Regions from separate parts of the Paenarthrobacter sp. CAP02 genome, predicted to be linked through region 2. Evidence: riboswitches for the same ligand, from Rfam matches in the RefSeq annotation. Region 2 holds a riboswitch; the other holds the start of a gene.

Region 1 (4,993 bases), on a different contig from region 2:
GGAAGGCGGCCTGCTCGCGCGGATACTGGCGGTCCCAGTCGGAATTTACGACGGCGGCAGCGGTGTGCGGCGCGTTGCGCAGCGGCGACTCCTCGACAGTGAAATCACCGCTGGCCACCTGCTCGATCTCGGCACGGATGGTGATCATGGCTTCGATGAAACGATCGATTTCGGCAAGGTCTTCGGATTCGGTGGGCTCCACCATCAGCGTCCCAGCAACCGGGAAGGCGAGGGTGGGGGCGTGGAAGCCGAAGTCGATGAGGCGCTTGGCCACATCTTCAGCCGTGACTCCGGTGCGGGCCGTCAGCTCGCGCAGGTCCAGGATGCACTCGTGCGCCACCAGCCCGCCCTCTCCGGTGTAGAGGACCGGGAAGTGCTCATCCAGCCGGGAAGCAACGTAGTTCGCGGCCAGCAGCGCCGACTTGGTGGCTTCAGTGAGGCCCTGCCCACCCATGAGCTTCACGTAAGCCCAGGAGATCGGCAGCACACCAGCGGATCCGTAGCGCGAAGCGGAAATCGCCACGCCATGACCCGGTTCGTGGGCTGCCTTGTTGGCATCGCCCGGCATGAACGGAGCCAAGTGGGCTTTTGCTGCAACGGGTCCAACACCGGGACCGCCGCCGCCGTGCGGGATGCAGAACGTCTTGTGCAGGTTCAGGTGGGACACGTCGCCACCGAACTTGCCCGGCTGCGCCAAACCAACCAGCGCGTTCAAGTTCGCGCCATCGACGTACACCTGGCCGCCAGCATGGTGGACGGCGTCGCACACCTCAACGACGTCGGCGTCGTACACACCGTGCGTGGACGGGTAGGTGATCATGATGCAGGACAGCACGTCCTTGTTGGCTTCGATCTTGGCGGTCAGGTCCGCGTGGTCGATGGTCCCGTCAGCAGCCGTCGCCACCACAACCACTTTCATGCCGGCCAGCACTGCGGAGGCAGCGTTGGTGCCGTGCGCGGAAGCGGGAATCAGGCAGACAGTGCGCTGCTCGTCACCCCGGGAGAGGTGGTAGCCGCGGATTGCCAGGAGCCCGGCGAGCTCTCCCTGGGAACCGGCGTTCGGCTGGATGGAGACCTGGTCGTAGCCGGTGATCTCGGTCAGGTCCGCTTCCAGGTCCTCGATCAGTTCGCGCCAGCCGGCCGTCTGGTGGTCCGGCGCGAAGGGGTGGATGGAGGCGAACTCCGGCCAGGAGATGGCTTCCATCTCAGCGGTCGCGTTCAGCTTCATGGTGCACGAACCCAGCGGGATCATGGTGCGGTCCAGCGCGAGGTCCCGGTCGGACAGCTTGCGGATATAGCGCAACAGCTGCGTCTCGGAACGGTGCGTGTTGAACACCGGGTGCTGCAGGAAGTCGCTTGTCCGGACCACGTCAGAAGGCAGCTCGAATCCGGCCGCGTCCTTCACCGGACCGGCACCAAAGGCGACGGCAACGGCGGAGAGGACCTCCGGCGTCGTGGTTTCATCAATGGAGACGCCCACGGTGTCGGCGTCGATGAACCGCAGGTTGATGCCGCGGGCTTCGGCGGCGGCGATGACTTTGTCAGCCTTGCCGGGGACGCGGACGGTGAGTGTGTCGAAGAACGCCTCGGTCACGAGCTCGCGGCCGGCCGCCTGCAGAGCCGTCGCCAGCGTGCGTGCGTGACCGTGAACGGTTTCGGCGATCGACTTCAGGCCTTCCGGGCCGTGGTAGACGGCGTACATCGAGGCCACGATGGCCAGCAATGCCTGGGCTGTACAGATGTTGGACGTGGCCTTTTCGCGCCGGATGTGCTGCTCGCGGGTCTGGAGGGCCAAGCGGTAGGCCGGAACGCCCGCGTTGTCTTTGGAGACGCCGACGATGCGGCCTGGAAGCGTGCGCTCCATGCCTTCGCGGACGGCCATGTACGCGGCGTGCGGGCCGCCGAAGAACAGCGGGACGCCGAAGCGCTGCGCAGTTCCGACGGCGACATCGGCACCTTGTTCGCCCGGGGGCGTGATGAGGGTGAGCGCCAGCAGATCTGCCGCGACAGTGACCAAGGCGCCACGTTCCTTGGCTTCGGCGATCACCGGGGCGTGGTTGAAAACGCGGCCCGAAACGCCCGGCTGCTGCAGGACGATACCGTTGATGTCGCCGTCGGGCAGGCCAGCCGAGAGGTCCGCGATCTCGACCTCAAAACCCAGCGCCTCGGCGCGGCCCTTCACGATTGCGATGGTCTGCGGGAGGAGGTCGGCGTCCAGGACTGTCTTGCCGTCCTTCACAGCCTTGTTCGCCCTGCGCATGAGCAGCACTGCCTCGGCAACGGCGGTAGCTTCGTCCAGCAGCGAGGCGTTGGCCACGGGAAGTCCCGTGAGGTCTTGGACCATGGTCTGGAAGTTGAGCAGCGCTTCGAGGCGGCCCTGGGAAATTTCCGGCTGGTACGGGGTGTAGGCCGTGTACCAAGCCGGGGATTCGAGGATGTTGCGGCGGATGACGGGCGGGGTCACGGTGTCGTAGTAGCCCTGGCCGATCATCTGCACGGCAGTTTTGTTCTTGGAAGCCAGCTTGCGCAGCTCAGTGAGGACCTGCACCTCGGTGAGGGCGTCCTGCAACTTCAGCGCAGTGTCCTGGCGGATGGAATCTGGGACAGCAACGTCCACCAGGCCATCGACAGAGTCATAGCCGATGGCCTTGAGCATGGTGTCAACATCGACCTGGCGGCGGGCGCCGATATGCCGGTCCGCGAACGCGGTGGGGGTTGATTGTACAGTCAAGAGGAACTCCATGATTCAGGCGCCCGTTGAGCGCCACGATGATGTGGGTTCCTCCCCGCTCTGTATTGGACCTGAGAGATTCCGCAGGAATGGTTGCCTGCTTGCACCGTCGGTGAGCCCGGTTTCCCGGACTGCTTTCCAGAGTTGCCTAACCGCGGCGGTACATGGGCCTGAGAGATTCCTGGGGAGGATTTGCTCCTACGGCGCCTGACTGGATGTACCGGCAGGACTCTCCCGCCGCAGATCAAAAGCGTTGCATCACGTGAGTGACACGCTTCACACCATAGCGGGTTATTTTGAAAAAGCGCAAGCAAGCTGTGACTACTGATGCATGGCCTCATGGATTTGGAGCGCGAACCACAACTGCGCAACCGTGGACGTTTCGCCCATGTCCAGCCCCGTCAACTCACCGATTTTCCGGATCCGGTAGATGATGGTCTGCCGGTGCGCGAACAACGTCGCAGCCGTCTTTTGCCAGGAACGCTGGGAGTCCAAATATGTCCGCAGGGTCAGGATCAGATCGCCGTCCTGGCTCTGCTCATAATCAAAAACCGGGCCCAGCAAGCGGCGCACCAACGCCGCGTGCTCCAGGAATTCGAGCCCCGGGCACACTGGGGGAAGATCCACTTCATGACCCGCAGCCGGCTGGAGCGCCTCTACCCGGAGCTCGACACTTTCCTCCAGGTCCGCCGCGAATTCGATCCCCGCGGAATGTTCCTGAACGACCACACCCGGTCGCTGTTTGGCTGAGGTCGTGACGGGGCAGGGGAGCGCGCGTGATGCACTCCCCTACCCCGTTACACCGGGTTGAAACATGGGGATGGTAGTTTGTTCACTGCTGAGGCAGACATCCGCACCCGAGCTGAGGACACTCCATGTTTAAGGGTTTCAAAGACTTCATCCTTCGCGGCAACGTGATCGAACTGGCCATCGCCGTGGTGATCGGCAGTGCTTTCACCGCACTCGTCGGGGCCTTCACCACCCACATCATCAACCCGGTCATCGCCGCGGCCGGTGGCATGAACGCCGAAGGCCTGGGCTTCAAGATCTGGGAAAACAACCCCGCCACGTTCGTCGATTTCGGGGCCGTCCTGACCGCCCTGGTCACGTTCGTCATCACGGCTGCCGTGGTCTACTTCATCTTCGTGGCGCCCATGAACAAGATCAACTCCCTGGTCAAGGACCGCCTCTCCACCGAGGAACCCGAGGAAGAGCCGCTCCCCGCAGATACGGCACTCCTCGCCGAAATCCGCGACCTCCTCAAGGACGCAGCCGCTGCCCGCAACGCAGGTACCGCTTCCGCGCTCGACCCCGGGCTCGGCTCCGACCCCGTCCGTTAGGGCCAGCACAGCCTTTAAAAGTAGCTCCACCCAAAACCCGGCTCCCTCACACGAGGGGGCCGGGTTTTTGCGTGGGGCTTCGCGGATTTACAAAAATATATAGACCGGTCTATTATTTCCCTATGGCTATCAAAGGAAACCTGACGAAGGCACGGCTTACAGAGTCCATGCTGCAGCTCATCCAGACCAGCGGCTACAGCGGCACCGGCCTGAACGCTGTGATCGAACACGCCGCCGCACCCAAGGGGTCTGTCTACTTCCACTTCCCCGGCGGGAAGGAGGACCTGGGAGTCGCAGCGGTCGACCTCGCCGCGACGCAATTCCAAGCCCTGATCGCGGAGGCGGCATCTTCCGCGGGCGGCCCGGCTGAAGCTGCCCGCGCCGCCATTGAGGCTTTGGCGACGATCGTCAGCGGGAGCAACTTCCAACTGGGCTGCCCTGTCTCCGTCGTCACCTTGGAGATGGGCGCTGAGAGCGAGCGGCTGCGGCAGGCATGTGCCACTGCCTTCGAGTCGTGGATCGTACCGACGTCCGCGCTGCTCGAAGCAAGCGGCATTGACGCAAAGGAGGCGCGGTCCTTGGCGACGGTCATTGTGTCGACGATCGAAGGTGCGGTGATCGTCTCCCGCGCCATGCAGGACACCCAACCCCTGGCTTCGGCCGCTGATGTCGTAGCAGAGCTCATCAACCACCGCCTCGGGACCACTGGGAGGACCCGATGACAACACTTGAAGACCCCCGCCACGCCCTGGTCTTCGGGGCCTCCGGATTGGTTGGCAGGCATCTCGTCCTGGCCCTGGCCCTGGCTGGCGCGAACGTCACGGCGGCTGTACGGACCGCCGAGTCCGGCGCCCGTGTCGAGCGATGGGTGCGGGAGCACGGCCTGACACGGAGCATCAACACGACGATCGTCGATTTCGAG
Region 2 (4,993 bases):
CTGCCGCTCCGGCCATGAGTACCAGCCCAATCGCCGCAGTGATGTGGACGCCGGAGTCGAAGGCGACGCGTGCCGAGGCCGTCAATGCTTCAGCCAAGGGCGCTGGGAGCGTGGAAGCAACGTCAACGGCACCGGCCAGGGTTTCCCCGGACTTTTCGGCGGCGTGGCCGGATACGCCGTCCGGTATGACCAGGTTGTGCTGGTAGGAGGCGGTGAGGATGGAACCAAGGACAGCCGTTCCCAACAGCGAACCCAACTCGTAACCGGTCTCCGAGATGGCTGATGCTGCCCCGGATTTGTCAGCCGGTACGGAGGCCAGGATGAGGTCGTTGGAGATGGTCTCCGCCGCACCCACCCCAACAGCAAGAACTGTGAGAGCCGACAGGAGGAACACGGGGCCGCTGCCGTGGTCGCCCACCACCGCCACGAAGTAGCCAACGGCACTGAGCGTCAACCCTCCGGCCACCACAAAACCGGGCCGGACCTTTTTGACCAGGGGCACCACCAGCAGTCCGGCGATGACTGTTGCCAGCAGGGCCGGGATCATTGCGATACCCGCCTCCATGGGGGACTGGCCTTCAACCAATTGCAGGTGCTGGGCGAAGAAGTAGATGAAGCCGGTCATGGAGAAGAGGGAAAGTACGTTGGCAACGATTGCCGTACTGAATACCTTGTTCTTGAACAGGCTGACATCCAGCATCGGGCTGTCGATCCTCTGCTGGCGTCGGACGAAGAGGACACCCATCACCAGGCCGAAAAGCATGAACGCCGCGGCTGATGCCCCAAAGCCGTGCACTGCGAATTCTTTGATGCCGTAGACAAACGGAGCCATGGTCAAGATGGACAAAGCGATGCTGGGGACATCCACCCGGCCCGGGTTCGCGTCTTTGGACTCAGGGATGAGCACCCTACCGAAGGCAAGCAGCGGCAGCAGCAGGAAGGCTGCCACCAGGAAGACGGCGCCCCACCAGAAGTGTTCCACCAGCCAACCGCCGAAGATCGGCCCGAGGGCAGCACCGCCTGAGAACCCGGCCGCCCACACGGCAATTGCGAGCCGGCGGCGGTTGGGGTCGGTAAAGATGTTGCGGATCAGGGAAAGCGTCGAGGGCATCAGCATGGCGCCGAAAACGCCAAGGGCGGCGCGTCCGGCAATCAGCCATTCCGCGGAAGGCGCGAACGCCGTAGCAGCCGAAACCGCAGCAAAGCCTGTGCTGCCGATCAGAAGCAGCCGCCGTCGTCCGATCCTGTCGCCGAGGTTGCCCATGGAGACCAGCAGCGCGGCCAGGACCAAGGGGTAGGCGTCGACGATCCAGAGCAGTTGCACACCACCGACATCGAGGGATCGGGCGATCTCGGGCAGGGCAAAGGTGAGCGCGGTGTTGTCGACGGCCACCAGCAGTACCGGGAACATCAGGAGTGCCAGGGCCGTCCAGTCGCGCCACGGTGCAGGGCCCATGACGGGACGAGCTGAACGGGGAGCTTGGGTGGAGGACGGCGAGAACATGTCCTTACTGTACCGTCCAGACGGTATAGTTTCAAATTAATCCTCAGCAAACCTTTAGGGAATGATGTACTCATGCCACGAAAACCAGTTGCCCGGGACGCCGTCCTGGATGCCTACGAAGCCCTCCTTATAGAGGTAGGGGAGCGGGCCGCCACGCTCGATGCAGTTGCCAAGCGTGCGGGCGTCTCGAAGGGCGGTTTGCTGTACCACTTTCCGAACAAGGAGTCGCTGATTAGTGCCCTCCTGGAACGCCTGGACCAACTGGCAGTACAGGACATTGAGCAGATGAGGGCCGCGCCGGACGGCGCCGCTGCCTACTTCATCCGGACGTCGTTGTGGGCCGGGACGCCGATGGACCGCGCTTTCGTCGCTGCTACGCGGCTGGCTGAGGTTGCCCACGAAGAAACGCGCCGCAGGTTTGCCGGAATCCAAAAGCAGTGGCTCGATGTGCTGGCCAAGGATGTGGGACCCGAGGTAGCGAAGGCCGTTAGCTACATGGGCGACGGACTGTATTTCAACGCAATGTTCGAGGGCGGACAGGAGGCCGGCGACGACGGCCGGGAAGCCGACATCAAGATCCTGCTCGGAGTGCTGGAGCGGCTGCGGAAATAGCGCATCATCCCATTTGCGGCGACGCGCCGCACGTAGGACAATTAACCCTTGTGGCCTGCCTTGATCCGGGGTCGCGCTACAACTGAACATGCCTATGATCTGCGGCGGGAGAGTCCTGCAAGCACGTGATGCAGGCGCCGTAGGAGCAAACCCTCCCCAGGAATCTCTCAGGCCCACGCACCGCCGCGGCAAGGCAACTCTGGAAAGCAGCAGGCGCTCTGACCACCGAAGGGTGAATAGAGTGCTGTGCTCACCGACGGTGCAAGCGATGTTGTTCCAACAACGCGGAAACTCTCAGGTCCAATACAGAGCGGGGAGGAACCCAACCGCTGTGGCGTACCCAAACGCCGCCCAAGTAATGGAGTTCCTTCGTGACGGTTAGTTCTGCCTCCACCACCTTCGTTGATCGGCATATTGGCGCCCGCCGCCAGGCCGACATAGAGACCATGCTCAAGTCCGTGGGCTACGACACCGTTGACGCGTTGGTCGACACCGCCGTCCCCAACGACATCCGCCAGGACGTCGCCCTCACCCTGCAGAACGCCCTGAGCGAAGTCGAAGTCCTTGCTGAGCTGCGCAAGCTTGCCTCGAAGAACAAGACCGCCGTGCAGATGATCGGCCAGGGCTACTACGACACCGTCACGCCGCCGGTGATCCGCCGCAACATCCTCGAATCCCCGGCCTGGTACACCGCCTACACCCCGTACCAGCCGGAAATCTCGCAAGGCCGCCTCGAGGCACTCCTGAACTTCCAGACCATGGTCCAGGACCTGGTGGGCCTGCCCATCGCCAACGCTTCCCTTCTGGATGAAGCAACGGCTGTGGCCGAAGCCGTGCTGATGATGCGCCGCGCCAACAAGAACAAGTCCGCCCAGGACGGCAAGACCGTCCTCGACGCCGACTGCCTGCCGCAGACCATTGCGATCGTAAAGGGCCGCGCGGAAGCGCTCGGCTTCGAAGTTGAGGTCGCTGACCTGAGCGCCGGTCTTCCGGAAGGTGCCATCAACGGCGTCGTCCTCCAGCAGCCCGGCGTTTCCGGCCGTGTGTTCGATCATTCCGCCGTCATTGCAGAAGCCAAAGAGCGCGGCGCGCTGGTCACGGTCGCCGCCGACCTCCTGTCCCTCACGCTCATCACCCCTCCGGGTGAGCAGGGTGCCGACATCGCCGTCGGCTCCGCCCAGCGCCTGGGCGTTCCGCTGTTCTTCGGCGGCCCGCACGCCGCGTACATGGCCGTCCAGAAGGGCTTGGAGCGCTCCATGCCCGGCCGTCTGGTAGGCGTTTCCAAGGACGACGCCGGTGTCCCCGCCTACCGCTTGGCGCTGCAGACCCGCGAGCAGCACATCCGCCGCGAGAAGGCTACGTCCAACATCTGTACCGCCCAGGCATTGCTGGCCATCGTGGCCTCGATGTACGCCGTCTACCACGGCCCGGAAGGCCTGAAGGCGATCGCGGAGACCGCCCACAACCACGCCCGGACCCTGGCCGCATCCCTGAAGGCTGCCGGCGTCGAGGTCCTCCACGGCTCGTTCTTCGATACCATCACGGTCCGCGTTCCGGGTAAGGCTGCCGAGCTGGTGGCCGCAGCTGAGGCCAAGGGCATCAACCTGCGCGGCGTCGACGCCGACACGGTTGGCATCTCGGTGGATGAAACAACGACGACGGCGATTGTCGCCGACGTCGCAAGCGTCTTCGGCGCTTCGGTCACTGAAGCCGTTGAAGGCTTCGCGCTGGAGTCCTCCGTTGAGCGCACCAGCGGCTTCATGCAGCACCCGGTGTTCAACACCCACCGCTCGGAAACCCAGCTCCTGCGTTACATCCGCAAGCTCTCTGACCGCGACCTCGCGCTGGACCGCACCATGATCCCGCTGGGTTCGTGCACCATGAAGCTCAACGCCACGGCTGAAATGGAAGCTATCTCCTGGCCGGAGTTCGCTTCCATCCACCCGTTCGCGCCGGACTCCCAGACAGAGGGTTGGCGTGAGCTCATCACCGACCTCGAGGCGCAGCTGACCGAGATCACCGGTTACGACCAGGTCTCCATCCAGCCGAACGCCGGTTCCCAGGGTGAACTCGCCGGGCTCCTCGCGATCCGCGGCTACCACCTCTCCAACGGTGACGAGCAGCGCAACGTCTGCCTCATCCCGGCTTCCGCCCACGGCACCAACGCTGCCTCTGCAGTCCTTGCGGGCATGAAGGTAGTGGTCGTTGCCACCGCGCCGGATGGCACCATCGACCATGTTGACCTCAAGGCCAAGATCGAGGCCAACCGCGACGCCCTCTCGGCAATCATGATCACCTACCCGTCCACGCACGGTGTCTACGATGCCGACGTCCGCGAAGTGTGCGACGCCATCCACGAAGCCGGCGGCCAGGTCTACATCGACGGTGCCAACCTCAACGCCCTTGTTGGCCTTGCCCAGCCGGGCAAGTTCGGTGGCGACGTCTCGCACCTGAACCTGCACAAGACCTTCTGCATCCCGCACGGCGGTGGCGGACCGGGCGTTGGTCCGGTTGCTGCCAAGGCACACCTGGCACCCTTCATGCCGGGCGATGCGGCTTCCTGGACCGAAGGCAACGACGTTCCGATTTCCGCATCCCGCTTTGGTTCCGCCGGTGTCCTGCCGATCTCCTGGGCATATGTGAAGCTCATGGGTGGCCAGGGCCTCACCGAAGCAACCAAGTCCGCACTGCTCGCTGCGAACTACATCGCGTCCCGCCTCAACGACCACTTCCCGGTGCTCTACACCGGCGAAGGCGGACTCGTGGCACACGAGTGCATCCTGGACCTGCGGGAACTGACGGCCAAGACCGGCGTCACCGCTGAAGATGTGGCCAAGCGCCTCATTGACTTCGGCTTCCACGCCCCCACGCTCGCCT

Evidence for each region. A riboswitch is a leader RNA that binds a small molecule or an ion and turns the genes downstream of it on or off. The one in region 2 is predicted to bind glycine.
Region 1: it holds a riboswitch for glycine, as region 2 does, so the genes downstream of both, gcvP (aminomethyl-transferring glycine dehydrogenase) here and gcvP (aminomethyl-transferring glycine dehydrogenase) in region 2, are expected to answer to the same signal.

Annotation. Positions count from the first base shown of each region.
Region 1 covers NZ_JBEEII010000001.1:274,624-279,616, forward strand. The annotation lists gene gcvP (aminomethyl-transferring glycine dehydrogenase) at 1-2,731, opposite strand, end outside; glycine riboswitch at 2,880-2,978, opposite strand; gene ABHM97_RS01405 (PucR family transcriptional regulator) at 3,053-3,358, opposite strand; gene ABHM97_RS01410 (D-arabinono-1,4-lactone oxidase) at 3,362-3,481, shown strand; gene mscL (large conductance mechanosensitive channel protein MscL) at 3,607-4,071, shown strand; gene ABHM97_RS01420 (TetR/AcrR family transcriptional regulator) at 4,194-4,793, shown strand; gene ABHM97_RS01425 (alpha/beta fold hydrolase) at 4,790-4,993, shown strand, end outside.
Region 2 covers NZ_JBEEII010000002.1:584,447-589,439, reverse strand. The annotation lists gene ABHM97_RS05550 (MFS transporter) at 1-1,504, opposite strand, end outside; gene ABHM97_RS05545 (TetR/AcrR family transcriptional regulator) at 1,577-2,116, shown strand; glycine riboswitch at 2,212-2,309, shown strand; glycine riboswitch at 2,311-2,435, shown strand; gene gcvP (aminomethyl-transferring glycine dehydrogenase) at 2,488-4,993, shown strand, end outside.